DNA from 3 places in the Pseudoalteromonas sp. Scap06 genome. Region 2 is predicted to be linked to each of the others. Evidence: predicted binding sites of a transcription regulator. Region 2 holds the regulator's gene; each other region holds the start of a gene.
What was found. The regulator sigma-54, encoded in region 2, starts transcription at its own class of promoters, with help from an activator protein. The targets are predictions, from matches to a motif close to GTTGGCACGNNNNTNGNNT.
Positions count from the first base shown of each region.

Region 1: FLM47_RS11535 (flagellar basal body rod protein FlgF) is a predicted target of sigma-54. The motif match lies at 7,443-7,461, and genes of this name have one in related genera.
Region 3: dps (DNA starvation/stationary phase protection protein Dps) is a predicted target of sigma-54. The motif match lies at 7,177-7,195, and genes of this name have one in related genera.

Region 1 is NZ_CP041330.1:2,478,321-2,488,554, reverse strand. It holds gene FLM47_RS11590 (flagellar assembly protein T N-terminal domain-containing protein) at 1-196, opposite strand, end outside; gene FLM47_RS11585 (LPP20 family lipoprotein) at 336-794, shown strand; gene flgN (flagellar export chaperone FlgN) at 864-1,295, opposite strand; gene flgM (flagellar biosynthesis anti-sigma factor FlgM) at 1,288-1,608, opposite strand; gene flgA (flagellar basal body P-ring formation chaperone FlgA) at 1,683-2,390, opposite strand; gene FLM47_RS11565 (chemotaxis protein CheV) at 2,529-3,467, shown strand; gene FLM47_RS11560 (protein-glutamate O-methyltransferase CheR) at 3,488-4,318, shown strand; gene flgB (flagellar basal body rod protein FlgB) at 4,447-4,857, shown strand; gene flgC (flagellar basal body rod protein FlgC) at 4,860-5,291, shown strand; gene FLM47_RS11545 (flagellar hook assembly protein FlgD) at 5,305-5,982, shown strand; gene flgE (flagellar hook protein FlgE) at 6,041-7,363, shown strand; gene FLM47_RS11535 (flagellar basal body rod protein FlgF) at 7,497-8,240, shown strand; gene flgG (flagellar basal-body rod protein FlgG) at 8,262-9,050, shown strand; gene flgH (flagellar basal body L-ring protein FlgH) at 9,065-9,748, shown strand; gene FLM47_RS11520 (flagellar basal body P-ring protein FlgI) at 9,761-10,234, shown strand, end outside.
Region 2 is NZ_CP041330.1:418,228-428,461, reverse strand. It holds gene FLM47_RS02005 (KpsF/GutQ family sugar-phosphate isomerase) at 1-13, shown strand, start outside; gene kdsC (3-deoxy-manno-octulosonate-8-phosphatase KdsC) at 14-565, shown strand; gene lptC (LPS export ABC transporter periplasmic protein LptC) at 562-1,116, shown strand; gene lptA (lipopolysaccharide transport periplasmic protein LptA) at 1,106-1,645, shown strand; gene lptB (LPS export ABC transporter ATP-binding protein) at 1,642-2,367, shown strand; gene FLM47_RS01980 (RNA polymerase factor sigma-54) at 2,437-3,936, shown strand; gene hpf (ribosome hibernation promoting factor) at 3,963-4,250, shown strand; gene ptsN (PTS IIA-like nitrogen regulatory protein PtsN) at 4,255-4,707, shown strand; gene rapZ (RNase adapter RapZ) at 4,727-5,569, shown strand; gene FLM47_RS01960 (HPr family phosphocarrier protein) at 5,587-5,859, shown strand; gene mgtE (magnesium transporter) at 5,966-7,324, shown strand; gene FLM47_RS01950 (YgiQ family radical SAM protein) at 7,397-9,580, opposite strand; gene FLM47_RS01945 (SRPBCC family protein) at 9,880-10,234, shown strand, end outside.
Region 3 is NZ_CP041330.1:2,710,980-2,721,213, reverse strand. It holds gene FLM47_RS12620 (sigma-70 family RNA polymerase sigma factor) at 1-292, opposite strand, end outside; gene FLM47_RS12615 (energy transducer TonB) at 307-939, opposite strand; gene FLM47_RS12610 (LysM peptidoglycan-binding domain-containing protein) at 1,228-2,250, shown strand; gene FLM47_RS12605 (hypothetical protein) at 2,265-3,122, shown strand; gene FLM47_RS12600 (MFS transporter) at 3,203-4,531, opposite strand; gene FLM47_RS12595 (VC0807 family protein) at 5,097-5,807, shown strand; gene FLM47_RS12590 (c-type cytochrome) at 5,861-6,313, opposite strand; gene dps (DNA starvation/stationary phase protection protein Dps) at 6,568-7,092, opposite strand; gene FLM47_RS12580 (DUF2237 family protein) at 7,412-7,768, opposite strand; gene FLM47_RS12575 (HPP family protein) at 7,925-8,344, opposite strand; gene FLM47_RS12570 (DUF2189 domain-containing protein) at 8,518-9,297, opposite strand; gene FLM47_RS12565 (MFS transporter) at 9,530-10,234, shown strand, end outside.

The DNA.
Region 1 (10,234 bases), 1.3 Mb from region 2:
TTACACGAGCCCCAGAAAATACTAAGGCTTGGGTTATCGCATCTTTTATGGCTGCGGCTTTTGCACTAGGAATATCGCTATTTTGAATAACTGCATGGCCGGTAGACTCATACCACTGAGCGTGAGTAAAAGGTGAAAACGTTAATACCGCAGTGGTACTTAACCCTGCTAATACAGCCTTTAAAAACGATTTCATACTTTTACTCCAATTAAACGTTAGCGTTAATCAACTTCAGCAAGTAATGTACCACTATTTTTTGTTATCTATTTAAAGGCATATCACTGGCACTAAACATGCATAACTGAGTTTAATTAGTTTTTAAAGGCCCAGTATGATGCGAGTAATGCCATTAATGATCACATTAGGCTGCTTAACTTTAAGCGGTTGTAGTAATATATTTGATAAACACGTTGAGTATAAATATGTTGAGCCAAATAATTACCCAGTATTAAAAGCGGTTGGCTATGCGCCCATTAGTTTGCAGTCGGGAAGTAGTGATACGCAAAAACAACTTATGGCGATTAAGGCTTCAAAGCTCGAGGCTTATCGCGAACTAACAGAGCAAGTATACGGGCAAAAAATTACCGCAGGTACAACAGTCGCTGGGTCTGTTGCCCAAGATGATTATTTACAAAGCAAAGTACAAGGTATTATTAAAGGCGCACAAATTATAAAAACATATGCCGTTAATGATATGTATGTAACCGAGCTTGAGCTTAATATGAAACGCGTTCACGACTTGTACATCGGTGAGATAAAACCACGGGAAGTGAAAAAAGTCACTTATTACTAAGCGACAAATTATTACCCATAAAAAACGCCTAAACGAATTATCGTTTAGGCGTTTTTTATGGGTATTTTTTTAGGCTTTTAGGTTACGCACAATGCTGTTATCGGTATTTACGACGCTACCAGCTTGGTCGTAGGTCATTGATGAAGGTGCACCAATTAAAATACTTTTTAGCTGCTTTACACTTAACTGTGCCTGATGAGCTGCATGAGCATTAACTTCATTTTGTTTTTGACATTGCTCAAGCTTAGTTCTGGTCAGCTTTATTAAGTCATTGTTTTCATCTGTTTGCTGATCATTACTGGCAATCAGGTTACTGAGTTCTTTATCTAGGGTGCTTATGCTGGTTAAAAAAGACATTTTCTGTTGGGCAATTTCTTTCAAACCTTCGCCTCTACGTGAGGCAATAGCATTAAGCTCTTGAGTAAGAAGCTCACTCAAGGTTGTTAAACAATTTATTTGTTCGTTTAGTTTAATCGTAATTAAACTATTGTGATCAGCCATAAACATTAAACTCGAAGTCTGCTAAATTTTTGGCAAGTTTCTCACTGTCTATTTGATACTTGCCTTCGGTAATGGCTTTTTTAAGTTCAGCAACTTTGTTACTGTCAAAACCAGAAGACTGCTCTGCTTTTTCTTGTAAAGATTTTAATTGCTTAGCTTGCGGTGTTAGGCTCACCGAATCGCTTGCCGCTTTAGGCGAAGGCGTTTGCGCAGCCTGCGTATTTGCATTATCTCTTTTTAAATCAACTTTTTGCTGTTGAGTGTTTGTTAAAACACCAGGCTGTTGATTTGATTTGTTAACTTGACCGACCATGATAAAAACCCATTTATTACCCAACTGATGCCTATATATCGGCATTTACTAAAGATACTTTAGCATAAATTACATTAAATATTTACCTGCACAGACTCTACACCATCTACCCGTGCATTTAAAACTTTACCTGTTTTTTTGTTTTCTACTCGTACTTGTTCACCTAAGGTTCCATCCTCTAATGCAACACCCGTTGTTTTTACTCTTAACCCTTTAATATTGGCAAAAATGTTGACAGAGTCGCCTTTGCAAACCATACAAATTTGATTGAGTAGTACTGGCATACCTTCACGAATATTACGTTTACTGCGGCTACCAATAAGTTGTGCAGGATCATCAAGATACTGAACGCGTATAAAGTGCGCAGGGCGCATATCAATACTTAAATGGGATGGAGTAATCACTTCACCTCGTGCTAAATTAGTCGTTGCGACTACAACGGGTGCTGATTCAGTAATTCTGACATGAACGTACTGTGCCCAGTTATCACTATCGTTACATTTTATTTGAATGGTGACTTGACGATTAAAAGGGGGCTCACTTGGCGTTACTAGCTCTGGCTCAGAGTTACAATAGCGATCAGGTATGCGGCTATCTAACGGTAATGCGCTAAACTGTATTTTGTTATCATTTGTAGTCACTGCTTTTTGTGCAACATAAGATACAGCCATTTCTTGAAGTGATTCTTTACTAAATACTTGAGCCTTTAGTGGCAAAGTGAAGCAGAGGCTAGCAAGAAAATAAAAAACACTGTATCTTCTGATTTTTTTTAACAAACTCATAATGTTTCGACTATGCTTATGGTTGCAAACAGGGTATAAATATTTTGCGTCAGAATTTAGACGCCCCCGTTGTGTTATGACGCTTTATTAATTGAAAGCAATTATCGTTCCTTATATTTGTTTTCTTAGGAGATTTAAATGGCCGGTATTTTAGACTCAGTAAACCAACGTACTCAGTTGGTTGGGCAAAACCGCTTAGAATTATTGTTATTTAAGCTTAACGGGCGTCAGCGCTTCGGCATAAATGTGTTTAAAGTAAGAGAGGTATTACAATGCCCGCCTCTTACTAGTATGCCAAAGGCTAATGCTTATATTCGAGGTGTTGCACATATCCGTGGCCAAACTATTTCGGTGATTGACTTATCTATGGCTGTAGGTGGCCGTCCTATAAAAAATATAGAAGAAGGTTTTATTATCATTGCTGAATATAACCGTTCAGTTCAAGGATTCTTAGTTGGTGGCGTTGAGCGGATTGTTAACATGAACTGGGAAAAAATACTGCCTCCGCCATCAGGTGCGGGGCGTTATTCTTATTTAACAGCCGTGACTGAAATTGAAAATGAGTTAGTTGAGATTCTCGATGTTGAGCAAATTTTAAACGAGATTTGTCCAGTAAATACAGAGGTTAGCGCAGATGTTGCGGCTCAGGCTCAAGGTAGTATGCAAAAAGATTTGGGTGAGCGTATAGTATTTATAGCCGATGATTCGGCCGTGGCACGAAATCAGGTTAAACGAGCGTTAGAGCCTTTAGGCGTAACTACTGAACTTGCTAAAAATGGTAAAGAAGCTTTAATAAGACTAAAAGAAATTGCAGAGCTTGATTGTGTTAACGATATTACAGAGCGAGTAGGGTTACTTATTTCAGATGTAGAAATGCCCGAAATGGATGGTTATACGCTCACTGCAGAAATTAAAGCAGATCCCAAACTTGCACCACTGCATGTGATTTTACATACTTCATTAAGTGGTGTTTTCAATCAAGCAATGATTGAAAAAGTAGGGGCTGACGATTTTATAGCGAAATTTAATCCAGACGAGCTTGCTACAGCCGTTAATAAGTGGGTTCATTGTGATTAATAAACATAGGTGTTATTGATTTGACTAATAAAGATTTGCAGCAAACAGAATACGATCAATTTCGCTTATTTTTAGAACAACAGTGCGGTATTGTTTTAGGTGAAAATAAGCAGTATTTGGTTAAAAGCCGCTTGGCACCATTAATGTCTCGGTTTAATGTTGAATCGTTATCTGAACTGGTTAGCAAAACACTTGGCGTACATGAGCGTCAATTGCGCGCTGCTGTTGTTGATGCCATGACAACCAACGAAACATTGTGGTTTAGAGATCAATACCCATTTGAGTTGCTCAAAACCAGATTATTCCCTGAATTTAAAGCGCTAAATAGACCATTAAAAATATGGTCTGCTGCGAGCTCTTCAGGGCAAGAACCTTATTCAATTGCTATGTCAGTGGCTGAGTTTCAATCAAGTAGCCCTGGTGTTTTAAAAATGGGTGCACAAATAGTGGGTACTGATATATCAAATACCATGCTAGATATGTGTAAAAACGCTGAATATGATGCATTGGCACTGGCTCGCGGGCTATCTGCTGATCGTCGTAAGAAATTTTTTAAAGATAGCGGCAATGGTATGGCACAAGTGGTTGACTCTTTGAAAAAGCAAGTGAGCTTTAGGCATTTAAATTTGCTCGACTCGTACGCCTTGATGGGTAAGTTCGATATTATATTTTGCCGTAATGTTTTAATATATTTTTCACCTGAGGTGAAAGCCAAAATAATTGCACAATTTTCTCAAGCACTTAACCCTAAGGGGTATTTATTTTTAGGTGCGTCGGAATCTATGTCTGGTTTGAGTACCGAATTTGATATGGTACGTTGTAACCCCGGCATTATTTACCAAAAGAAATAACGAATATTAAGATATACCCCCTCCTAAAAACGGCGCTGTAGCGCCGTTTTTTGTTTTTATCATCACTACTTTCATTGCTGGCTTACTTATTGCTTTACTGATACTAAGTCAATTTTTTGGAGATAGTTATGGCTATCAGTTTTGATAAAGCATTAGGCGTGCATCCGCATGCGATGTTGATCCGTTCGCAAAGAGCAGAAATGCTCGCCACTAATATCGCAAATGCTGATACGCCCGGCTATAAAGCAAAAGATATCGACTTTGCCTCAGCATTAAAAACGGCAAAGTCTAACCAACTAAGCGGCAATACGATGGTAAGAACCAACGAAAAACACATTGCCGGTGGTACCCGTTTTGTAGGTGGAGATGAATTATTTCGTACGCCAAATCAAACAGATACAGGTGATGGTAACTCTGTTGATATACAAGTGGAACGGAACTTGTATACACAGAATGCTATGGAGTATCAGGCCAGTGTCCAGTTTCTTAATGGTAAATTTAAAGGCCTGAAAAAAGCCCTCGGTAGTCAAGGAGCCTAATTATGAGTTTATATAATGTGTTTGATATTGCAGGTTCGGGTATGAGCGCGCAAAACGTGCGATTAAATACCACCGCAAGTAATATCTCTAATGCCAATACAATTAGCTCTTCACAAAATGAAACGTACCGAGCGCGACAACCTGTATTTGCTGCGGAGCTAACAAAAGCGTCAGCGTCAGCAAGCAACCCACAGGGCTCTGCCGTTGGTGTGAAAGTGTTAGGAGTGGTTGAGAGTGATAAACCACTACAAATTGAATATAACCCAAACCACCCGAGTGCGGATGAAAATGGTTACATTTATAAACCCAACGTGAATGTTGTTGAGGAGATGGCAAATATGATTTCTGCATCTCGCTCTTATCAGACAAATGTTCAAGTTGCTGATGCAGCTAAGCAAATGTTAAGTAAAACACTGCTGTTAGGTCAGCGGTAACTGAGGGTAGCTCATGAGTAACGATATTAGTACTTCTTCATCCTACATGGACTCTTTACGTTGGCAAGATAAGCAAGTGCCACAAAAAGAAGACAGTGATGCGTTAACCCAAGAAGATTTTTTTTCGTTGTTAACACAGCAGTTGTCATATCAAGATCCCAGCAAACCTGCTGATAACGATCAGATGATTGCACAAATGACAAACTTTACCATGGCTGAAGGAATATCAAATTTGAACTCTAACTTTGATTCCTTAGCTGCGTCGATGACATCAAATTCGGCATTGCAAGCATCAACACTGGTTGGCAAACAAGCTTTGTTGGAGTCGGATACACTGGAGCTTAATGAGTCGGGTGAATCAAGAGGTTCTGTTGTAGCTGAAAAGCCAGTCGATAGTTTAATGATCCGCATTGAAGATGCATCCGGGCAGTTGGTTAAAACTATAGATTTAGGCACTCAGCCTGCAGGAGCCATCCGTTTTGCATGGGATGGTAAAAATGAAGCGGGTGAACGGCTACCACCTGGTGAATACAACATCAAAGCAGAGGGTAGTACAAATGGGGAATTTTCAAGCCTCCCATTAGCTACATTCAAAAATATTGAAAGTGTTAATATTAACGGCTCAAGCGGCATTATTATTAATACTAAAGAAGGTGCGGTTAGGCTGACTGATGTCGCAGAAATCGCGTAATAGATTTTATGTATTTTTTTAGCCATCAGGCTAAATATTTTTAGGTTAGAGGTTAATTATGAGCTTTAATATTGCATTAACAGGCCTTGCTGCCGCACAAAAAGATTTGGATGTTACCGCCAATAACATTGCCAACGTAAACACCACTGGTTTTAAAGAGTCTCGCGCCGAGTTTGCTGATGTATACGCATCATCAGTATTTAGCGCCGGTAAAACAAAAAATGGTGATGGTGTGCAAACGACCATGGTTGCCCAGCAGTTTCATCAAGGGTCGCTGCAGTTTACTAATAACTCACTGGATTTAGCGATCACGGGTGAAGGTTACTTTGCAACTACTCAAAGTCTGGATTCACAAGACCAAACTTTTACACGTGCTGGAGCATTTAAGCTTAATAAAGACAATTTCGTTGTTGATGCCAAAGGTAATTTTTTACAGAGCTTCCCTGTTGATGAGGTTACCGGAGATACAACCTCAGTAAGTCTTAGTACTTCATCTGCATTACAAATACCAGACTCTTCTGGTTCACCACGCTCTACAAGTAACGTATATACTTCTTTCAACCTTGACTCACGTAAAGATGTTGTGGCAGTACCGTTTGATGCAACAGACAGCAGCACATATACTGCATCTACATCGACTACAACTTATGACTCTTTAGGTGAGCCACATGTTTTACAATTCTTTTTTGTAAAAACAGCGCCTAATGAATGGCAGGTACATGGCACGCTAGATAAACAACCGTTTGATGCTACTGGTGCTGCAACGGCAACACCAAGCCCTCTAAGTACCTTTGGGTTTGATGCAAGTGGTTTGCCTGCAACTACCAATGGCGTTCCAAATGTCGGTCCAACCTTTACTGATGTTAATTTAACCGGGGCTAATTTAAGTGGCCTATTAAGTAATGGTGCTCAGTTTAGTGATATAGCTATTAACTGGCGCGACGAAGCGAATACATCAAATAAAGTTCCAAGCCAGTTTGCGAGTCGCTTTGAAGTAAAAGCACTAGAGCAAGATGGTGCGACAGTAGGTCGCTTAGCGGGTATTGATATTGGTACTGATGGAAAAGTAGTTGCATCGTACAGTAATGGTGACTCAACTTATTTAGGTCAAGTAGCCATGGTTAGGTTTGCAAACTCACAAGGTTTACAACAGGTGGGTGATACTTCATGGAAAAAAAGTTTAACCTCAGGTGAGCCGATTGCGGGTGAGCCGGGAACAGGGACTTTAGGCAAAATTAATTCTTCAGCCCTCGAGCAATCAAATACAAACTTAACCACAGAGCTGGTTGATTTGATTAGTGCGCAGCGTAACTTCCAAGCAAACTCTCGTGCGCTTGAAGTGAATTCAACACTGCAACAAAATATCTTACAGATCCGATAATCATATTTTGACTTATAAAGGCTGCTTAATGCAGCCTTTTTTATTCCTCTCTTAAAATCTTATTCATGCTTTAATTTAATTTGGCACTTATATTGCATTTACTCATATATAGATTTCTTAATGAGTCGATGTTATGGATAAAATGGTCTACATAGCCGCATCTGGCGCTAAACAAAGCATGCAAGGGCTTGCTCTTAAAGCCAATAATTTGGCAAATGCAAACACCACTGGGTTTAAATCTGATTTTGCGCAAGCGCGCTCAATGCAGGCTTTCGGTGAAGGTTTGCCGACTCGTGTTTTTGCTATGCAAGAGCGTCCAGGATCAAACATGACATCGGGCGGTGTTGTCGAAACAGGTCGCAGCCTTGATATTGCTATGAGCGATAACGCCTGGTTGAGTGTTCAGGACGCCTCTGGTAATGAAGCTTATACAAAAGTGGGTTCGTTAAATATAACGGCTGAAGGTATGCTAACTACCAGCGACGGTCGTCAAGTTATTGGCGAAGGTGGGCCAGTCATATTACCTGTACCGATTGAAAAAATTGAATTTAGCAAAGATGGCACTATTCAAGTTCGCCCTCAAGGTGCACCGGCTAACTTTTTAGAAGAAGTTGATCGCCTAAAAGTGGTTGATGCAAACAACGCCACGCTTGAGAAGGGTAACGATGGTTTATTTAGAGCTAAACCAGGCGAAATAGTTGAAACATCAGCCAATGTACAAGTATTAGGTGGCACATTAGAAAAATCGAATGTAAATCCTGTGCATGAAATGGTCGATATGATCAGTCACCAACGCCAATTTGAATTACAAGTAAAACTGATGAAAACAGCTGAAGAGATTGACGAACGTCAAGAGCAGCTGATGCGCATCGTTTAACTTTAACGTGAGGGTATTATTATGAATCCAGCATTATGGATAAGTAAAACAGGGCTTGACGCTCAACAAACTGATATATCGGTTATATCAAATAACTTAGCGAACGCCAGTACAGTAGGTTACAAAAAAAGCCGCGCTATTTTTGAAGACTTGCTTTACCAAAATATTAATCAACCAGGCGGTCGATCATCGCAAGATACCGAAATGCCGTCAGGCTTAATGCTCGGTGCGGGTACTAAAGTAGTAGCTAACCAAAAAAACTTTTCGCAAGGTAATATGCTCACTACTGAAAATTCATTGGATTGGATGATTTCTGGTCCTGGGTTTTTTGAAGTACTGCAACCAGATGGCAATATTGCATATTCGCGAAACGGCCAATTTACTACTGACGGCGACGGGCGTGTTGTGACCTCGGGTGCTGGTTATGTTGTTCAGCCTGAAATGAATGTACCTGACGATGCACAGTCGATCACCGTATCTCAAGATGGTGAAGTGTCAGTTCGCGTAAAAGGTCAGGCCGAAAACGTGGTTATTGGTCAGATCACGATTAGTGATTTTATTAATCCGTCTGGCCTTGAGCCTATAGGGCAAAACTTATATACCGAAACCGCTGTAAGTGGTGCGCCTGTTCAAGGTAATCCGGGGGTTGAAGGTTTAGGTACGATTATTCAAGGTTCACTTGAAACATCAAATGTAAATGTGACCGAAGAGTTAGTTAATTTGATTGAAACGCAGCGCGTTTATGAGATGAACTCAAAAGTGATCTCAGCCGTTGATGAAATGATGAGTTATATCAATCAACAGTTATAGTTTTGGGGGATTGTATGCGTAATATTATGTTATTTACAGTAGGGACTTTACTATTAAGTGGTTGTGTAGCTACACAAAATAATGAGGTAGTACAAGACGATCCCTATTATGCACCTATGTATCCAGAGCCTAATATGGAGCCAGTAGTCGCAACCGGCTCTTTGTTCAGTACTCAATTATCGAATGATCTTTATGCCGATAAAAAAGCACTGCGAACAGGCGATATCATTACTGTTAAATTACAAGAGTCAACCCAAGCGACTAAAGCAGCTAAAACAGAAACGGATAAAGAAACCGATGCCAGCCTCGACCCTGTGATTGGCTTAGGTGGTTTACCGGTAAATATTGGCGGCGATAGCATTCAATTTGGTATTGGCAGTGACTCCTCATTTAAAGGTGACTCAAAATCAAATCAATCAAATAGCTTAGTTGGCGATATTTCGGTTAACGTAATGCGAGTACTACCAAATGGTAATTTAGTGATTCGCGGTGAAAAATGGCTAACGTTAAACACCGGTGAAGAATTTATTCGCTTAGAAGGGTTAGTGCGTCCACAAGATGTCAATGCCGATAATACCGTTGAGTCTAATCGAATTGCGAATGCGCGTATTCAGTACTCAGGTAAGGGCCAAACACAAGAGGCACAAAGCCCAGGTTGGTTAACGCGTTTCTTTAGTAGCTCATTGTTTCCCTTTTAGAGGACATTCGACATGAATGGTTTTAAAGTTTTTTGTTTTATGGTGCTACTAGGCTGGCAATTTACTGCCAGTGCTGAGCGAATTAAAGATGTGTCTATGGTCGAAGGGGTGCGCTCAAACCAATTAGTGGGCTATGGCTTAGTTGTTGGTTTACCAGGCACCGGTGAGCAAAGCCGTTTTACCGAGCAAAGCTTTAAAGGCATGCTTAATAGTTTTGGTATTACGTTACCTTCTAGTTTAAAGCCAAAAATTAAAAATGTTGCAGCGGTTGCTGTTCATGCTGAACTCCCCCCATTTAGAAAGCCAGGGCAAACCATAGATATAACTGTATCATCGATTGGCAGCGCAGGCAGCTTGCGCGGTGGCACATTACTACAAACATTCTTAAAAGGGGTTGATGGTAATGTTTACGCCATCGCTCAAGGCAGTTTAATTGTAGGTGGCTTAGGCGCTGAAGGCCTTGATGGTAGTCGCGTTGTGATTAAT
Region 2 (10,234 bases):
GGGGGTGCTATAAATGCAGTTTGAAGATCTTTATCAGCCGTTAAGTGATGATGCAAAAGCGCGCGCAAAAAAAATAAAATTATTAATTTGCGATATTGATGGTGTATTTTCTGATGGACGTATTTATCTTGGCAACCAAGGTGAAGAGCTCAAAGCATTTAATACTAAAGACGGGTTTGGCATTAAAGCCCTTATTAATAGTGGTTTTGAAGTTGCCGTGATCACAGGTCGTCACTCAAAAATAGTTCAACAACGTATGAGCAATTTAACCGTACAACATATATACCAAGGCCAAGAAGACAAACTCATTGCCTATCAAGAATTAAAACAAAAATTAGCGCTCAGCGATGAGCAAATAGCTTACATTGGTGACGATGGCCCTGACATGCCAGTGATGGAAAAAGTCGGGTTTGCAGTAGCCGTAAACGACGCCCACCCACTGATTAAACGTTTATCGCATTATGTCACTCAGTTGCCAGGCGGCTTTGGCGCAGTAAGAGAGTTAACAGATTTACTGATGCTTGAAAACAATAAGCCACTTACTAGCCAAGGAACCAGTTCATGAATGTAGCTCGCATAATACTGAGCATCTTATTCATAAGCTGTATGGTTTGGCTTTGGTATCCTTATTTTTCTCAGGTAGATATTATTGCGGATGAACAAACTCAAACTATTGCTAAGCCTGATTACACTGCGATTGAGCTAAAACAAACCGCTTATAATGAGCAAGGTAAAATAAGCCACAAAGTAACTGCGGTAAAAATGGAGTTATACCAACAACTTGGTTTTACCTTTTTTGAAAAACCTATATTTACGTTATACAACGAGCAGCAAACATGGCGTATTAACGCTGATGAGGCCACCCTCTACGACGATCGTCAACTCGTATTAGAGGGCAATGTAAAAGCGCTAAATTTAGCCGATAACGCCATGATCGATACGATCACAGCCGATAGCATCAATGTAGATATAAAACTACTCACTATGCAGTCAGAGCAGCCTGTCGTTATTACAGGACCTAATTTAAAAATCACAGGTAAAGGCCTTGAGGCCGATTTAAAAACCGAAGTGATTAAACTTATTAACCATACGCGAACCCTATATTATGACCAATAACCTATTTAAAATTCTAATTGTTCCTTCATTACTGATTGCATTTCATAGCCATGCAGAGGAAACCGTTGAAGCTCCTGCTGCTAATCAAATTTCAATTAGTGCTGACAGACAAGAAGGTCAATTAAAAGAAAACGTGGGCATTTTTGAGAAAAATGTTGAAATTATTCATGGTAATCGCCGCATTAACGCTGACCGTTTAGAAGTACATAAACGTGATGACTTAGGTGAGAATAAGCAACTTTTAATTGCCACAGGCAGCCCTGCTTATTTTGAAGAAACACAAGCTGATGGCACCATTATGAGCGCCAGTGCGAATGAAGTGCGTTACGATGTTTCGCAGCGTTTTTTAACCTTAATCGGCGAAGCCAGTATTGCTCAAGCAGGTCAAAAAATAACTGCTAAAAGTATCACCTACGATATAGAGCAGCAGTTAATTAGCGCAGAAAAAGACGAAAACTCAACAGACCGTGTACACACTATTTTAGTCCCTGTTGAAAACAAAAAAGAAGACGATAAAGGCCAACCATGAGCACATTAAAAGCAGAGCTATTAGCGAAAAGCTATAAAGGCCGTGAAGTGGTGAAAAACGTTGGCCTAGAGGTTGAAGCTGGCAGCATTGTCGGCTTACTTGGCCCCAATGGCGCAGGTAAAACCACGACTTTTTACATGATTGTAGGCCTTGTACCGAGCGATAAAGGCAAAATATCAATCGATGATCAAGATATCACTTTATTACCAATGCACAGCCGAGCTCGCCTAGGGATAGGATATTTACCACAAGAATCATCGATTTTTAGAAAGCTGACGGTCTACCAAAACTTAATGGCTATTTTAGAAACACGCAAAGAGCTTAATAAGCAGCAACGTGAAGATACCTTAAATAATTTACTTGATGAATTTAGTATTCAACATATTCGTGACAGCCAAGGTATGGCCCTATCAGGTGGTGAGCGCCGCCGTGTTGAAATTGCGCGAGCATTAGCAGCAAATCCTAAATTTATACTATTAGACGAACCCTTTGCAGGGGTTGATCCTATCTCTGTATTAGATATTAAAAAAATTATAGAACACCTTAAAAATCGAGGAATTGGCGTATTGATCACAGATCACAACGTACGCGAAACTCTTGATGTTTGTGAAAAAGCCTACATAGTTTCTCATGGAGAGTTAATTGCATCAGGCACTCCAGAATATGTATTAAACGATAAAACGGTACGCGATGTTTATTTAGGCGAGCAGTTCAAGCTCTAATATGTGTGTTATTACACTAAGCATCTGCTAATATTAATTATACTAATTTAAAAGGATTGTTAGAGATAAATGAGGCAATCATTACAGCTGCGCATGGGCCAGCAACTTACAATGACTCCACAGTTGCAACAAGCAATTCGCTTATTGCAACTCAGTACATTGGATCTCCAGCAAGAAATTCAAGAAGCGCTCGATAGCAATCCCTTGCTTGAAGTTGAAGAACAAGATTACAGTGAAGATGCTGCGGGTAAAAACGAACAAAAAGCCGATATCGAAGAATCAACGCTAAGTGCTTCAGCTGATGAAAAACCTAGCGAATATGAGCAAGATAGCGGCGAAGCCATGACCAAAGACACCATTAGCGATGATATGGCAATGGATGTTACATGGGATGAATACATGAGCGCAGCACCTGCCTCTTCATCAGGACCAATGCCTGAAGATGAATCAATTTATCAAGGCTCTTCAACTGAAACGCTACATGAATATTTAATGTGGCAATTGCAACTGACACCGTTTAGCCCTACTGATGAAGCCATCGCGATTGCTATCGTAGAAGCCGTGGACGATTCGGGCATTTTAACTCTTAGCTGTGAAGAAATATTAGAGAGCTTTAATCAAGAGAACGACATAGAAGATGAAGTTGAACTTGATGAAATAGAAGCGGTATTAAAGCGTATTCAGCTATTTGATCCGGTAGGAATAGCCGCGCGTAGTTTACAAGAGTGTTTGTGTATTCAATTGAATCAGTTTGATCAAGACACGCCTTTTTTAAACGAAACAAAAATGATCTTAACTGATCACATTGATTTATTGGCTGCGCGTGATTATCGCACGTTAATGAAGAAAACTAAGCTCAAAGAAGATGAGCTTAAAGAGGTCATGACGTTAATTCACACCCTTAGCCCAAAACCGGCAGACACTATCGTTAGAGAAGAGTCAGAGTACGTTATTCCTGATGTGTCGGTTAAAAAAGTGAAAGGCCGTTGGGTGGTTGAACTAAACCCAGATAGCATGCCTAAAATTAGGGTAAACAGCCAATATGCAGCTATGTCTCGTACGGTCAAATCAAGTGGCGATAGCCAGTTCATTCGCTCACACTTACAAGAAGCTAAATGGTTTATAAAAAGCTTAGAGAGTAGAAACGACACGCTGCTTAAAGTAACCAACTGTATTGTGCAGCAACAACAGGCCTTTTTTGAACATGGTCCTGAGGCGATGAAGCCTATGGTACTTAATGACGTAGCCGAAATGGTAGAAATGCACGAGTCGACTATTTCACGTGTTACTACGCAAAAATACATGCATACACCACGCGGTATTTTTGAGCTTAAATATTTCTTTTCCAGCCATGTAAGCACTGAAAATGGTGGTGAATGTTCTTCAACAGCAATACGCGCATTAATTAAAAAATTAATCGCTGCAGAAAACTCAGCTAAACCATTGAGTGATAGCAAAATTGCAGATATATTGGCTGAGCAAGGAATTAAAGTAGCAAGGAGAACTATTGCAAAGTATCGCGAATCTCTAGCTATTCCCCCGTCAAATCAACGTAAAAGTTTGATTTAAGGCGTACAACAAAGAGGAAAATGTTTATGCAACTGAATTTAACTGGTCGCCATGTAGATATTACCGACTCGCTTAGAGACTACGTAAATAGTAAATTTTCGAAGTTACAGAGGCACACTGATCACATAACGAATGTGCACGTTATTCTCGATGTAGAAAAACTAAACCAAAAAGCCGAAGCAACCGTTCATGTTAGTGGCGCTGAGATTTTTGCTTCTACTGAACACCAAGATATGTATGCCGCTATAGACTCGCTGATTGACAAGCTAGATCGTCAAGTAATTAAACACAAAGAGAAACTTGCTCGACACTAACACTATGAAACTAAGCTCACTTATCTGTCAGGACTGCAGTAAAGCTGCGGTCCTTTTTAATAGTAAAAAAAGAATTTTAGAATTTATCAGTGAATTGGCTCACAATAAACTGCCCTATTTAGCTCAACAAGATATTCTTAATGCATTAACAGCAAGAGAAAAACTAGGGAGCACAGGTATAGGCCGAGGAATTGCAATTCCTCATGGTCGTATGAGTGGTGTACAAGAGCCTCTTGCACTTATATTAGTGAGCGAAGCGGCTATTAATTTTGATGCAATAGATAATCGACCGGTCGACATTTTTGTTGCCTTAATTGTACCCGACGGTGACAATAAGCAGCATTTAAAAACCTTAGCCACTATAGCTGAAAAGCTCAACGATAAAGAATTTTGTAAGCAATTACGGGCGGCAAAATCCGACAATGAGCTGTACCAGATCATTGTAAGTCAACCGTAGCAATAATAAAGGGTGATAAATGGAATTAATAATTATAAGTGGTCGCTCAGGTTCTGGTAAATCTGTTGCGTTACGCGTTGTTGAGGATTTAGGTTATTATTGTGTAGATAATATACCTTTAAATTTATTACCTTCTCTTGTTCGTAGTGTTTCCGACAGCTACAATAAAATAGCTGTAAGTGTTGATGTGCGTAACTTACCTAAAGAACAACAACAGTTTAATGAAATCATTGAATATTTGCCTGGTTTTACTAAGCCAACGGTGTTTTATTTAGACAGTGACGATCAAACCTTAATCAAACGCTTTTCAGAAACACGCCGTCTTCATCCTCTTTCTATTGATTCTCTGCCACTTGATTTAGCAATAAAAAAAGAAAAACAACTCCTTGATGTACTCATTAATCGTGCCGATTATATGATTGATACCACAGGCTTAAGTGTGCATCAGCTTGCTGAGTCTATCCGTGAAAAAATACTCGGTAAAAAAGACAAACAACTGATCATTACCTTTGAGTCATTTGGCTTTAAACACGGTATACCTAAAGAAGCCGATTATGTATTTGACGCTCGCTTTTTACCAAACCCACATTGGGAGCCTGAACTTAAGCCGCTTACAGGGCTAGATCAACCAGTAAAAGACTACTTAGCCAGTCACAGCATAGTACAAAAGTTTACATGGCAAATTCAAACATTCGTGCAAACATGGCTGCCTCATTTAGAAAGAAATAACCGTAGCTATTTAACCATTGCCATTGGCTGTACCGGTGGTCAGCATCGCTCGGTTTACTTAGCGCAAACTATAGGTGAAAGTTTTGCAATGAGTCATCCTAATGTGAAAATTCGCCACCGAGAACAAGAATAAAGCTTGAGAGAATATTAATGCGGTTAGAAAGTACATTTTTAATAAAAAACAAATTAGGCCTGCATGCCAGAGCGGCTACTGTGCTGGCACAGCTTTCTGTGCAATTTGATGCCTCAATCACGTTATTTCAAGACGATAAACAAGCCGCTGGCGACAGTGTACTAGCTCTTATGCTACTCGAAAGCAGTCAAGGCAAAGAAGTTAGGGTAGTATGTGAAGGCCCTGACGCAGAACCTGCACTTAATGCAATTGGTGAGCTCATTGATCAACGATTTAATGAGCAAGAGTAATCCTGCTCATAAGCTAAGGTTAATAGTGGTTGAGGTAGTTTACTGATATAAAGTAAGATAAAGCGATACCCCATCATCGTGTAATAAAATTTAATTAAGGACGCCAATGCCTGAAGCTTTAGAACAAGATATTCCACTACAACAACTAAAACAGGTGACTAAGTCACTAAATAGTGGTCAATTTGTTCAAGTTAGGCGCATGCTAGCAAAAACGGCACCTTGTGATACCGCACTTCTTTTAGAATCATCTCCCCATAAAATTCGTCGTATGCTCTGGCAACTGGTTGATCCCGATGTGCAGGGTGATGTACTTGAAGAGCTCTCTGAAGACGTACGTTTGGGCATTATTGCGCAAATGGCACCTGAGCACATTGCTGCTGCAACAGAAGACATGGGCCATGATGATTTAGGGGAAGTACTACGTAGCCTACCAGACACCGTATATAAAGACGTTGTTAGCGCCATGGATATTCAAGATAGAGAGCGCGCAACACAAGCACTATCTTACCAAGAGCGCTCTGCTGGCGCCTTGATGAATATCGATACGGTAACTATTCGCCCTGATGTGACTCTAGATGTTGTACTGCGCTATATACGCTTACGTGGTGAACTACCTGAGGGCACTGATGACTTATACGTTGTAGATAAACATAACTGTTTTTTAGGCGCCTTATCGCTGAGCACTTTATTAACTAATCCCCCTGAAAAAATTGTTCAGGACTTGATGGATGAAGAGTGTGAATCTATTCCTATTTCAATGGATGAAAGCGAAGTAGCGCAACTATTTGAACGGCATAACTGGATATCGGCACCAGTTGTCGATGACAACGCGCATTTGCTTGGTCGTATTACTATTGATGATATCGTTGATGTTATCCGTGAAGATGCAGAGCATAGCTTATTAAGCTTAGCGGGTCTTGATGATGAAGAAGATACCTTTGCGCCGGTCTTAAAAAGCTCTAAAAAGCGCTCAATTTGGCTAGGTGTAAACTTACTAACTGCATTGCTGGCTGCAATTGTGGCGAGCTTTTTTGAAAACACCTTAGCTATATTACCAATTCTTGCTGTGCTCAATGGCATTGTCCCGTCAATGGGTGGGGTTGCAGGCAGCCAAACCTTAACTTTGGTTATTCGCGGTATCGCGGTGGGCCATATCAACCAAACTAACCAACGTTTTTTATTATTAAAAGAACTCGCTATCGGCGCGATTAACGGTATGGTTTGGTCTATCCTAATTGCCGGTGTCGTTGCGCTTTGGCAATGGGATTTCAAACTCGGTGGTGTTTTAGCGTTTGCTATGTTTATGAATTTAGTTGCAGCAGGTATTGCGGGTGCTAGTATCCCACTATTGCTTAAAAAAATGAAAATAGATCCAGCCCTTGCAGGCAGTGTGGTACTAACCACGGTAACTGATATTGTTGGTATATTTGCCTTTTTAGGCACTGCAACTTGGTTATTGATTTAATTTTTTTATAAACGTTTATAAACAAAAACACCGCATCAATACGCGGTGTTTTTGTTTAAGCCGATAGTTACTTTACCTTGCGCGCTGGCGATTACCGCCCACCTTAGGTTTAGTGTTGGCTTTTTTAAACTGACTAAAGCCAGTATGACGAGTAAGCGCTGGACGACCGCCTTTACTGCCTTTACTGCCTTTGGCTTGCCTTTCATCTCTGCCTTCTTCTGGCACTAAACAATTTGGACCTTTACCAATGAGTTTAGCTTTGCCCATGTTACGAAGAGCTTCGCGGATCATCGGCCAACCGGCAGGATCATGGTAACGTAAAATTGCTTTATGCAAACGACGCTGGCGCGCCCCTTTTGGTACCGCAACTTGCTCTGTGTTATTTTTAATATTACGTAACGAGTTCATTTCAGTATGATAAATGGTGGTCGCATTAGCCATCGGTGATGGGTAAAAGTTTTGCACCTGATCAAGCTTAAAGTCATTCGATTTCAGCCACAAAGCCATATTAACCATGTCTTCGTCTTTAGTCCCTGGGTGAGCAGAAATAAAGTATGGAATTAAATACTGCTTTTTACCCGCTTCTTTAGAGTACTTATCAAATAGCGCTTTAAATTCATCGTAAGCCCCCATACCAGGCTTCATCATCTTAGATAATGGGCCATCTTCAGTGTGCTCTGGTGCAATTTTTAAATATCCACCAACATGATGAGTTACTAGCTCTTTAACGTAACGAGGATCACGTACGGCAAGGTCATAACGCACGCCTGAAGCAATTAAGATCTTTTTGATCCCTTTAACCTCACGCGCCTTTTTATATAAATCGATAGTTGGGGTATGGTCAGTATCCATATGCTTACAAATATCAGGGTACACACACGACAAGCGGCGACAGGTACTCTCTGCTTTTTTACTGGTACAACGCAGTTTGTACATATTTGCGGTTGGTCCGCCTAAATCAGAAATAACCCCAGTAAAGCCTGGCACTTTATCTCTAATTTGCTCAATCTCTTCAATAATCGATTCTTGAGATCGGCTTTGAATTATTCGCCCTTCATGCTCAGTAATAGAACAGAACGAACAGCCGCCAAAACAACCACGCATTATGTTTACCGACGTTTTAATCATATCGTAAGCAGGGATTTTGTCGTCGCCATAACTTGGGTGCGGAATACGCTGATACGGTAAACCAAACACATCATCCATTTCTTGGGTTTCAAGTGGATAGGCTGGCGGATTCACCCAAATAGAGCGATCGCCATGACGCTGAAACAACGCTCTTGCACAACCAGGGTTGGTTTCTTGGTGTAAAATACGCGATGCATGGGCATACAATGGTTTATTAACACTGACCTGCTCAAAAGCGGGTAACTTAACGTAAGTTTTTTCCCATGGCTTAGGGCGCGCAGGCTGTATGGTAATTGGTTTTGCAGCTTCGGCTTTTAAATCAATGCCCGCTTGCTTAAATTCTGATTTAGCACAACCCGCATCATCCGCCCCATAAGGATTAGGAATAGGGTCTATTTTACCAATTTTATCAATGGCTGTTGAATCGCTACCACGCCAACCGGGTAAAGGCTCTTTACGAATAACCGCCGTGCCTCTCACATCTTGTATGGTATCCATGGTTTCACCCGCAGCGATACGGTGCGCTACTTCAACCAATGGACGTTCGGCATTACCATAAATTAAAATATCACCCTTAGCGTCAAACAATACACTACGGCGTACTTTTTCTTGCCAATAATCGTAATGAGCAATACGACGCAAGCTGGCTTCAATGCCCCCTAAAACGAGTGGCACATCTTTATAGGCTTCACGACAACGTTGCGAGTATATTATCACGGCACGGTCAGGGCGTTTACCACCAACATTTCCCGGGGTATAAGCATCATCGTGGCGCATTCGTTTTTCAGCGGTGTAACGATTGATCATCGAATCCATGTTACCGGCTGTAATACCAAAAAATAAGTTAGGCTTACCCAATTCCATAAAGGCATCTTTAGAGTTCCAATCAGGCTGAGCAATAATGCCCACTCTAAACCCCTGCGCTTCTAGCACACGGCCAATTACGGCCATCCCAAAACTAGGATGGTCTACATAAGCATCACCGCTAATAATAATAATATCGCAGCTATCCCAGCCAAGCGCGTCCATTTCTTCGCGTGTTGTTGGTAAAAATGGGGCTGTGCCATAACACTCAGCCCAATACTTAGGGTATGAGAATAAGCCGCGATCAGCTTTTAATGTGCTCATAAAATTGGCCGTTCAATAACAAAAGGCGCGAATTATACCCTATCGACATCCACGTTGATATAGCACAAAATGAAAGCACTGATTAAAAATTGTTTACCTTTATCGCATTACTAAAACAGATAAATCATCTAAGCTGATTACTGCTAATGTCTGCTTTTAGATTTATTTAAAGTAGATAAACTAGATGAAAATGATCGACTCTAGGCTAAACTATTAAATAAGCTGTGATTATTAATAATTCATAGATGCTGTAATATTAAAACCAATGAGGCATACCTATTAAACTACTTAAACAATTAATGCAGTTTTCAGCCATCTTGCTGTTGGCGTTTGTTGTTGTGGGATTACTTTTACCACAAAACTATCACGTGCAAAAAAGCATTAAAATAAATGCCCGCCCTCCTGTTATAAAGTCATTAGTGGAAGATTTTACTCAGTGGTACAAATGGTCGCCGTGGCAGCAAATAGATCCCAATATTGAATTTAGTATTGGTGAACCTAGTGCTGGTGCGGGAGCCTATCAATCTTGGCAAGGAAAGTGGGGGCAAGGCGAAATGACAATCACTTCATTAAGCGCCAATGAAGTTGTATTTAATGTATTATTTAATCAAGAACATATTATTACTAGCCGATTACTATTTAGCCCACATGCAA
Region 3 (10,234 bases), 1.1 Mb from region 2:
GCTGTTTGCGGTATTCGTCTATTAGGGTGTTGCGTGCGAGTTTAAATAACCAGGCTTTGGGCGTGGTTTGTGCTTGGTAAAGGTGGCGCTTTTCAATAACCTTTAGCCATGTTTGTTGGCTTACGTCGTATGCTAAATGTGTATTAGACTGGGTAACTAGGTAGTGATATAAATCGTTACTGTATAAGGCAATAAGCTGCTCTAAGTGGCGGTTGTCGCCACTTTTTGCATACCGCGCCATGCAGTCTTTGCTTGGCGCTTCAAATAACCATGACTTAATACTCAATAGCATAGGCGCTTATTCCTTTACTGCGAACTGTCTAATTTAAAATCAAGCTGTACGGTTTGACCTGTTTGTAATTGTGCCACACCTTCAATTACTTTTGGGCGATATTTCCAGCGTTTAATTGCGCGAAGCGCTTCGCGATCAAATATGCGTTTTGGTTCGGCATTTACTACCGTGGCATCAATCACTTCACCAGTGGGTGAAATATTAAAGCTAAGTTGCACCCAGCCTTCTATACCATCACGAGCTGCGCTAGTTGGGTACTTTGGATTTATGCGCACAATGGGTGAAGCATCTCCCGTAGGGCGGGTCAGTGTTTGCTTCATATCGTTACCAAATCCGTCAATTACTATGGGTGGTGCTGTGCTTATTGCTGTTATTGGCTCATTACTAGGTGTTACACGTGGTGGTGCTTTAGGCGGCACTTTAGGTGTGGGTGGTGGCGGTATTCTTTTAATATGCGTGGTTTGTTTATCTTCTGGTGCTTGAAAAATCTCAACAGTAATATCATCACCCAATTTTATAGGTGCTCTTTGTTCGCCACTAATTAAGTACTGCATAAAGGCGAATGCAATAAAGGTCATCACAGCACCGCCAAGAACAGCTGTTGATGTTTTGAACATGGGGTTTTTAGGAAATTCAAGTGTGTGCATAAGCCGCTCCAAATTAACTTATTATGTTGTTTCAGAGCTATAACGGCTGGCAAATAGAAAAGGGGTGAAATCGTTTTAAAATTTTATTAAAAATACAGGGGGAGTATTTTACCTATATAAAAGGTCTCTTGATTTTTTTATTTTGGGTTGGCTAAAAAGAATGTAGTTATTTTAAGTTTTGCCTGTTATTTTCTATTTTATTTACTCTAGGTAGATGAAATTGACAAGTTTGAGTAGCGCCAGTATATTTGTCCCAATAAAGGAACTTACACATAAAAAGGAATGAACATGGTAAAGGAATATATTGTAAAAAAAGGTGATACATTATGGGATATATCTTCTAAGTATTTAGGCTCACCAATGGAGTGGCCACGATTATGGAAATTCAATAATCGAAAAGAAGTGGTAGCCATTACTAACAAACCGATAGTAAATCCTGATCTTATCTACCCAGGTCAAAAAATATTGATACCTTCTTTAGAGCACTCTAAAGTTGAGGCTAGACAAAATGCAAGAGTATTCAGCACTCCCAAAAACTCTTTAGATAAACGACCTAATAAAATTACAGCACCAATGTCATTAAGTTATAAACTAGATGATATCAGACAACCTCCTATTATAATCCCTAATGCTATTGTGGAAATTAAGATGACAGGTAACATTACGTTGTCTAGTGTTGATAAATTTCCTATTAATTATGTAATAAATGATAGAAAGTTAGAGGCTACAGTTACATCTCAAGCCAATAAAGCTTTTGGGGCATTAATTAGTGACACAAAGTTAGCTTTCGACGAAAAAACAAAAAAATTAACTCTTGGTACAAATATTATTTCTAAAAGTACAAATCCTAATTTGCCAACTACGTCTGTAGGCGTTGAGGTAAGTTCAAACTCTCCCCTTCTAAAGTTGAAGTATGAAGTCCATCTCCCTCAGTTAAAAGGAAAAATTAATCAGTTTAATTATTTGGCTGAAAAAGTATCATTTATTTTAGAGGTAACTTTTACGGGGTCTAATGGAAAAAGTGCAAGAGAGAACTCCGACAATAGCAGTGCATGGGATAAACCTTTAGCTATAGGTTTATTTGCTGGGGCGACATTAATCGTCATAGGTACATTAGTAGAGGATTACGTTACTTTTGGTGCGGGAGTTGCGGACGATCCTGCTAGTTTTGCTGCTGCTGCAGGTATGACTGCAAGAGGTGTTGTTTTATGGGGGTCTGCTAGGGCTGTTGTTATACCTGCTACTCTACCTGCTGTTGTTCGATTTACTACTTCAATAGTGCCAGCGGCGACATTCAGGCATGCTCATTAGAAGGGATTTTATAAATGAAAAAATTAGTGTTCGTTTTTTTGTTATTAGTTAGTGCGTGTTCATATTTAGAAAGTGAAACAGAGCAAGCAAACCGTTTATCCAAAACATACCAAGTAGACATTCAAGCTGGTGAACCCCGTTTATTTTTCCCAGAGCAATTTACAGTAAGTGATGGAGAGGCTCCAATTCTTGAAATGGAAATGACTACGCTTGCAGATGCTTCTGAGTCACTTGATGGTATTGAGGCCGCATTAACGACATACCCTCAAGGGTTTGTTGCTGAAGTAATTGACGCTATTTATCTCTCTGGTCCTATGCTTATGGAAGGAGCTGAAGCGGGTGGGACATACTCAAGCAACTCCATAATTCTAGTTAATCTCTCAGGATGGAATGGCACGAATTTTAATTTCGAAAATTCGTTGAAAGGGGTTCATCATGAATTAAGCTCGTTGGTTTATATGCGTTCACCTTTCGTTATTTTTGCATGGCAAGCTTTGCTGCCAAAAGAGTGGAAGCCTGTATCCTCGAACTATGAGGCTTTAACGCAAGATAGAAATATAGGGCCTGATTATGAAAATGGATTTTTATCTAGATATGGTAAAACTAATGTTGAGAACGACTTTAATATTTATGCTGAATTTGCCTTTGCTGAACCTGAAAAACTGCGGGAACTTGCCGCTACCTACCCAATAATAGCTAAAAAGCTAAGTTTGTTTATTACCGCGTATTCGCAGTTTTCGGCTAAATATCAGCAAGACTTTGAAGATTATTTTGCAAGAACAGGTTTGAGTGATGTTGCTGTACAGCCTGAGAATTTTGAAATGACTATCCATTTAGATTTAAACGATCTTAAGCCACAGATAAGCCAGTAATGTATTAAGTAGTAAAAATAACAAAAAAGAGGGGAGGCTCCCCTTTTTTGTTATGCATTATTAATGCTTTGAATGGAAACTTAATTTTTCACGTCATCTTCGTGAAGATCTTTAAACAGCTCCCCTTGGGGATGCTCAAAAAATTCATCATCTTCTTCTTCATCTACAACCAGCATTTGATCTTGCGCGGTGGTTTCTTCAATGCGCGGATCCATCGTAGCGGCCAGTGGCGAGTTTGTAACATCGGATGTACCGACCACATAATCACTGGGTTCTGGCTGTTCAACTTTTTGTTTAGAGTTAATAAAGGTTAGTAGTAAGTACATAGCCACGGTTAATAGCGAAATTGACGCATACAATGCTTGGTGACCAAAGTAGGTCATCAGCTGTGCGTTAAGTGTTGAGCCTATTGCTGCACCGGCGCCAAAAGCGACTAATAATGCAGATGATACGCCTACGCGCTCTTCGTCCTCAACACGCGAATTAGCTAGCGCCGAACAAAGCGGATATAAAGTAAACGCAAATAAACCAAAGATAAAAGTGAGTATGTAAGCTGTTAGTTGTGAAGTAGGCAATAAAAACAATGCCAAACTTACAACACCGATAGCTGCTGCATTAGTTCGAATTAATACGCTACGACGAATGCGATCAGAGAGCATCCCCATTGGCCACTGGGCTAGCAAACCAGCAAAAATAGTCACTGACATAAAAATAGCAATTTCTGCGGCACCAAAGCCAGATAGCTTAGCAAATATAGGCGCTAGGCCATAAAAACTACCATTGATAATGCCTGCAAAGTGCACCGCAGTAAGCGACTGTGGCACTTTTTTAGCGTAATCAAACAGGCTCATTTTTATCGGCTTTAACGGTTTTGGGTGAATTCTACGAGTGATAGAAATTGGAATAATACCGATAGCCAACGCCATGCAGACTAAAAATAGCGGTGCATACCCTAGCTCAGGAAATTGTGCGAGCGCTAGTTGGCCTAAAATCATCCCTAAGTAAGAGGTGATCATATAAAAAGAGAAGACTCGCCCGCGAGACTCAGGCGCTGATTGTTCGTTTAGCCAGCTTTCTAGCACCATGTAATTACACATCATCCCTAAGCCAACAAAAAGCCTAAGGCCTAACCAAATATATAGATTGTCGCTTACTCCGTGTGCGGCCACACAGGCTGTCACTGCAGCGGTACTAGCGGCAAATGTTCTGATGTGACCCACCGATTTAATTAAATGGTAACCAAGCTTTGAACCCAGTAATAAGCCAAGGTAATAACACGAGGTCATTAGGCCTATCCAAAACGTAGACGTGCCTTGTTTACCTAAATACAGGGCTAAATAGGTTGTAAGTAAGCCGGTACCAATAATTAAAAATAAATTGGCAAAATATAGTGATGGAAATGATTTCATTTAAATGCAAATTATTGAGCTAAGACAACTAGATACTAGAGCAAGCATGAAGGTTTTCCAAGCTGTAAAAAATGTGTTCTGTAATAATGATCACGTAACGTAAGAATATAGAGTGTCCGATAAATTATTTATTAATAAAAATAGCTTTGGATAAAATAGCGACCTAAAAATCGGGCGGGTGAGTGCAATGCTAGAATAGCGAGTGTATTGCAGGTATTATGCTTAAAGATAATTTTAAGCATTACTTACTCTTTAGAGAGGAAGTTAGGGTCTGTTGACCTTTTAAGGTTAAATTTGCAGCAGTCTGTTTGGTATTTAGGCAAGGCAGCGCATATGTGGTGTGGTTATTCCCCATAAATAGGCGATAACGCAGCATCAATGCCAAACAGGCGCTGCCCGAAGGGTTCTGCCTAGGGGCGATTTACTCTTTGTTGCTCGGTTTTTACTTAGCCCACTAGGTTACAAACCTCGCGCCGCGATTAAACAGCCCCTAGTTTGAACAAATTTTAATCCGCAAAGGTCAACAGACCCTAATGGCAGCAGTAATATTTTTTTGGAATTAAAAATGACCAGTGATAATCAAGCTATAAATAAGCGTAAAAAGAATAATCCGCTTATCGAAATCGTATTTAATATCATCATACCTTCAGTCATTTTAATGAAATTTTCAGGGCCTGAATATTTAGGCAGCGTGATTGGCTTAATTGTGGCGCTTATATTCCCTATTAGTTACGGTATTTATGATTTTATAAAAGCGGGCTCATTAAATTTTATTTCACTTTTGGGCTTTTTAAGTACTTTGCTTACCGGTGGTATTGCGCTGTTTGAGCTTAATGTTGAGTGGTTAGCAATTAAAGAAGCGGCTATACCAGCAATCATTGGTTTTACCGTGCTGATGTCGGGCTTTTTTGGTAAACCCTTGCTAGCCAAGCTCTTATTAAACTCACTTTTATTTAAGTTAGACACTATTTACGATGCCCTTGATGAGCGCGGCAATACGCAAAACTTTAAACAAAAGATTACTAATGCTAATTACTTATTAGCGCTGACCTTTGTGTTTTCATCAACGATGAATTACCTCTTAGCTAAATGGATTGTTACTAGCCCAGCAGGTAGCGTGGAATTTAACGAGCAACTTGGTGAAATGACGCTATTGAGTTATCCAGTGATCGCGATTCCATCTATGATAATGCTGATTGGAATTTTTATTTATGTGATTAAAGTGCTGACCAAGCTGACCGGTATGAAGTTTGAAGAAATGGTTAATGCCGAGTAGATATAACGCATAAAAAACCGTTGTTTAGCAACGGTTTTTTTTGCTATCAATATTTACTTGTAGTGAGAGTAAAGTTGGTAATTAGTTCTGTGGTACGGAATAAGTTTATAGTTTGGTTGTAAAAAAGTGACTAAGTCGGTGAGTTCAGATACGGTCATGGTATCGTTAAATACCGTCATTTTTGAGCTGCCATCTTCATTTCTGGCGTCGGGTCTATAAGGCCTAGAAAACCGATGTGAGGGGTTGATCACTGACGTGACCAGCTCAGCATAAGAAATTATTTTGGTTTTATTACCTCCTAGCTTAATAGAAATATCGTCATGTTTTGTTACGCTGCTATCTTCAACGCCTGCAAGGGTGTGACATGCCAAGCACTTATATTTTAAAAACACGGCTTTACCTTGTTCTGCATTCCCCTCTGGCAAGCTAAAACCTCGTGGAGAATCAACTCCTTTATCACAGCCTGTGAGTGCAATTAAACACACGATTAGTAGAGTGTATTTCATTAGAGCTCCTGTATTCTCAAATTAATTTTACGCATTACTAACGCAAACTCATTTGCGTCAACAAATGCTTCTTTTAAGAAATAGCCTAATTTGAGTGTAGTCAAAGAGTGGCGAATAGCCTAATTGTTGTGCATATATGCTCAAGGAGAATAACTAAAGAGTTGAATGATAATTAATGATGGAATGAAACATCACAAGCATGAAAAAGCCCAGCAACTTGCTGGGCTTCGTAAACTGAACGTTTACCATAAATATTAACTGTTCAATTGGCCTGTAGATGACTCTATGTGGGCGCGAACAAACCATTGGTATTGCTCAAGCTCTGCAAGTTGCGCAATGATCATATCTTCAGATACCGGATCAAGCTCACCGAGTGACTCAATAGCTTTACGATGATCACCGTTAACGCCGTTATATACTTTATCTAATGCAGCTAGGTGTTCAGTTACTAAACCTTTGCCTATAGCGTAATCTTCCCATGTACGACGATCAACAATTGATTTTGGTGTACCAACAGGCACGCCGCCTAAAGTGGCAATACGTTCTGCTATGGTGTCGGTCATTTCACGCACGGTTTCAACTTGTGGGTCTAGCATTTCATGTACGCCAATAAAGTTTGGACCTACTACATTCCAATGAATATGTTTTAAAGTTAGCTGTAAATCAATTAGCGCTACCATGCGATCTTCTAGAACAGATATTGCTTTACTTGCTGATTCATTTTCTACACCGGGAGCGGTAAATTCAGCGACTTTGTTTGCATTATTACTGTTACTCATTATGCCTCCTACTATTTCAAAATAGTGTTCGCTTAACTCAAGTGAGTGTTTTAATTGCGATAACGAACACGTCTGTTCTAATAGAAGCAATGAGCATGCCGTTAGATTTTTTATTGTAAGTTACTGAAATTTGATGATTTATTTTTTTTAATAAAGCTTTAAGGAGTATTTAGCTTAAAGGGGTATGAAAAACATGCACTTTTTTTGTAAATTCTGCAAAAAATACATTTAAAAATGGAGTACTTTAAAGGCTCTTTTTGCCTAAGGTATTTAGGCAAAAAGAAAAGTAGAGTTCAGGGTTTAATCGCTATAGCGTTTTTTAATATTGATGTGCTTTTAATACTTCAAGCGGAATAATGTCGAGCGCTTTTTGGTTTGTCGCTTCAAGTACCACAGGAGGAGCAACGCTCGCAGCAATGGCATGATACCAACGAATCGCACATAAACACCACTTATCGCCAGCTTTTAAACCAGCAAAATCATACAAAGGATTAGGGCTAATTAAATCGTTACCTTGCGCCTTGGAAAACTGCAAAAATTCGTCGGTCATAATGGCGCATACACTATGATTGCCAAAGTCTGAATCTGGTACATAGCAAAATCCCTCTCGGGTATAGCCACCGTTGCCACAGCAAAGTTGTAAGCGAGTTCCTAGTACATTTAATTGATTAGCCATATGAAAACTTACCTTGTAATAACCATTAAAAGCAGGGGGTTTACCATAGCAGGCTGTTAGTGACTTAGCTATCTATGCTGTTAATTTTATATATCTTTTAAGCGAATAAAAACTGCACTTAGTGAAGCCAAATGCAGTTTTTATTAAATAAGGGATTTACGAGAGCAGTGCTGCAGCTAAACGCACAAAATCAGAAGACGTTAAAATACCTACTAGCTGACCTTGCTCGCTCACAACGGGCATGCAACCGTGGCGATTATCTACAAAAAATTTAACGACATCTGATAGCGGCTGCTCTGGCGTTACACTGATAAAATCACTCACCATAATATCTTCTACTTTTGTGAGTTTTTCTTTGCGTTGTAATGCATTAGCACCAAACGTTGCCATGATCCCCATAACTTTGGCGACCATTATTTTTTGGGTAAGCATACCGACAAATGCGCCGTCTTCGTCAATAACAGGAATATGACGAACGTTTTTTTCTTTCATTAAATTGTGTGCGTCATGCAAAGTGCTTTTTATGTTTACCGAAAATGGGTTAGCTGTCATTAAGTCTGTAACGTTTTGACTCATGTTTATTCCTTTATATTATCTGCAGTGTATCAGCATATATTAGCGTTATTTTTAAGCTTTGCACCTTATTCAGATCAAGGTTTTTACGTATTTTATAAACTGAGGGAGAAGAGGCAACACTTAATTAAATGCCAAAAAGCATTTAATTAAGTGCTTAAAACTACTGGTAAGTGTTATTCATAGCCACGTGGTGTTTTAGTTTTGATAACTGCGATGTATCCATGCCAACTAGCGTAACTAAGTAGTGGCATAATAATAATGAATCCAGCGGCACCTGCAGCAAAGCCCAGCGCTACCAGTACGAATATACAAATTGACCACACAACCATGGCTGCAAAGTTTTCTTTGACTGCGTGGATTGAAGAAACGACTGCGGTCATTATATCAACACGTCTTTCCATCATAATTTGCGGGGTAAATGCTGAGATTGAAAACACACTGACCAACAAAATTCCGCCGATAATACTGCCTATAGTTAAAAACGCAGAAAGTTCTTCAAAGGTGGGGTTTACATGGTTTGGATATAATGCATGCACAATTGCAGCTAGGCGCATCCAAATAATCATAATCACCATGAGTAATACCGCAAAACCCCATTCACCTACGGGGTTACGAAACATTGATTTTAATGAATGGCTTAATGTAGGTTTGTGGCCTTTTTCAAGTTCCCAGGCTACATCGTATAGGCCAACGGCGAATACCGGACCGATTAAAGCAAAAGCAACGGTTGCAGGTAAAATAGCTAAGTGGCTGTCGGTAAGTACAACAGAGTAAACAATCGCTACCGGAATAAGCGTGAAGATTAAACCGTAAATTAAACTTAACATGGGCGCGCGCGCCATATCTTTAAACGCTAACGAAAGCCAGTGAAAAGCGGCAAATGTATTTACTTTGTTGCACTCTAAACAACGTGCGAATTTAGTGTCTTTATCTATTGTGTTTGTAGTTGGCATAAAGATGCTCCTTTTTTAGTCACCTTTTAGGTTTAGAACATAGATGTTCTATTTACAACTCATAAACGCTTATACGCAAGATTTAGTCGCTTTGTTCATTTGTTAGTCATTTTTGTTGGGTTAGCTATTTTGTTTATTTAAATATATGTTTGAGCATGTACTTAAAAAGTGGGTTCGTATTTCTTTTCCACAGTGGTAATCTAAGCCCTGAAGCTAATTTTAAGAGACCGTAATGAAGGAAAATAAACAACAATTTCAAGGAGCTTTACTGGGTAGTAAACGGTTTTTACCTCTGTTTGTGACGCAGTTTTTCTCTGCTTTAAATGACAATGTTTATAAGCAATCAATCCTGCTTATTTTAATTTTTCAGGCTGCTACGGTAGCTGATGGTGCCTTTTATTCTAATCTGGCGGCAGGATTATTTATTTTACCGTTTTTTCTATTTTCAGGCATGGCTGGGCAAATTGCAGAAAAGTTGGAAAAATCAAAACTGATCAGCATGGTAAAGTTTTGCGAAATTCCTATTATGCTGGTGGGTGTAGTATCGATTTTAACCGAGCAGGTTTGGTTAATGTTAGGTACTGTATTTTTAATGGGTTTACAAAGCACTTTTTTTGGGCCGCTTAAGTACTCTATTTTACCGCAGCATGTGGCCCCAAATGAGCTAACTAAAGCGAATGGACTGGTGGAGTCGGGCACTTTTGTCGCTATTTTATTGGGCACCGTATTTGGCACCTATTATATAACCCAAACAGCGGGCCCTATTTATATCAGTATCGCAATAGTAAGCCTTGCAGTTATTGGCTTTTTAAGCAGTCGATTTATTCCTAAAAGTGCAGCCAATAATGCTAACTTAAAAGTATCGATTAACCCTATTACTTCAACCAAAAGTGTTTTTAATGCGCTTAACGCACAAACCGAGTCGGTGGGTAAGTCA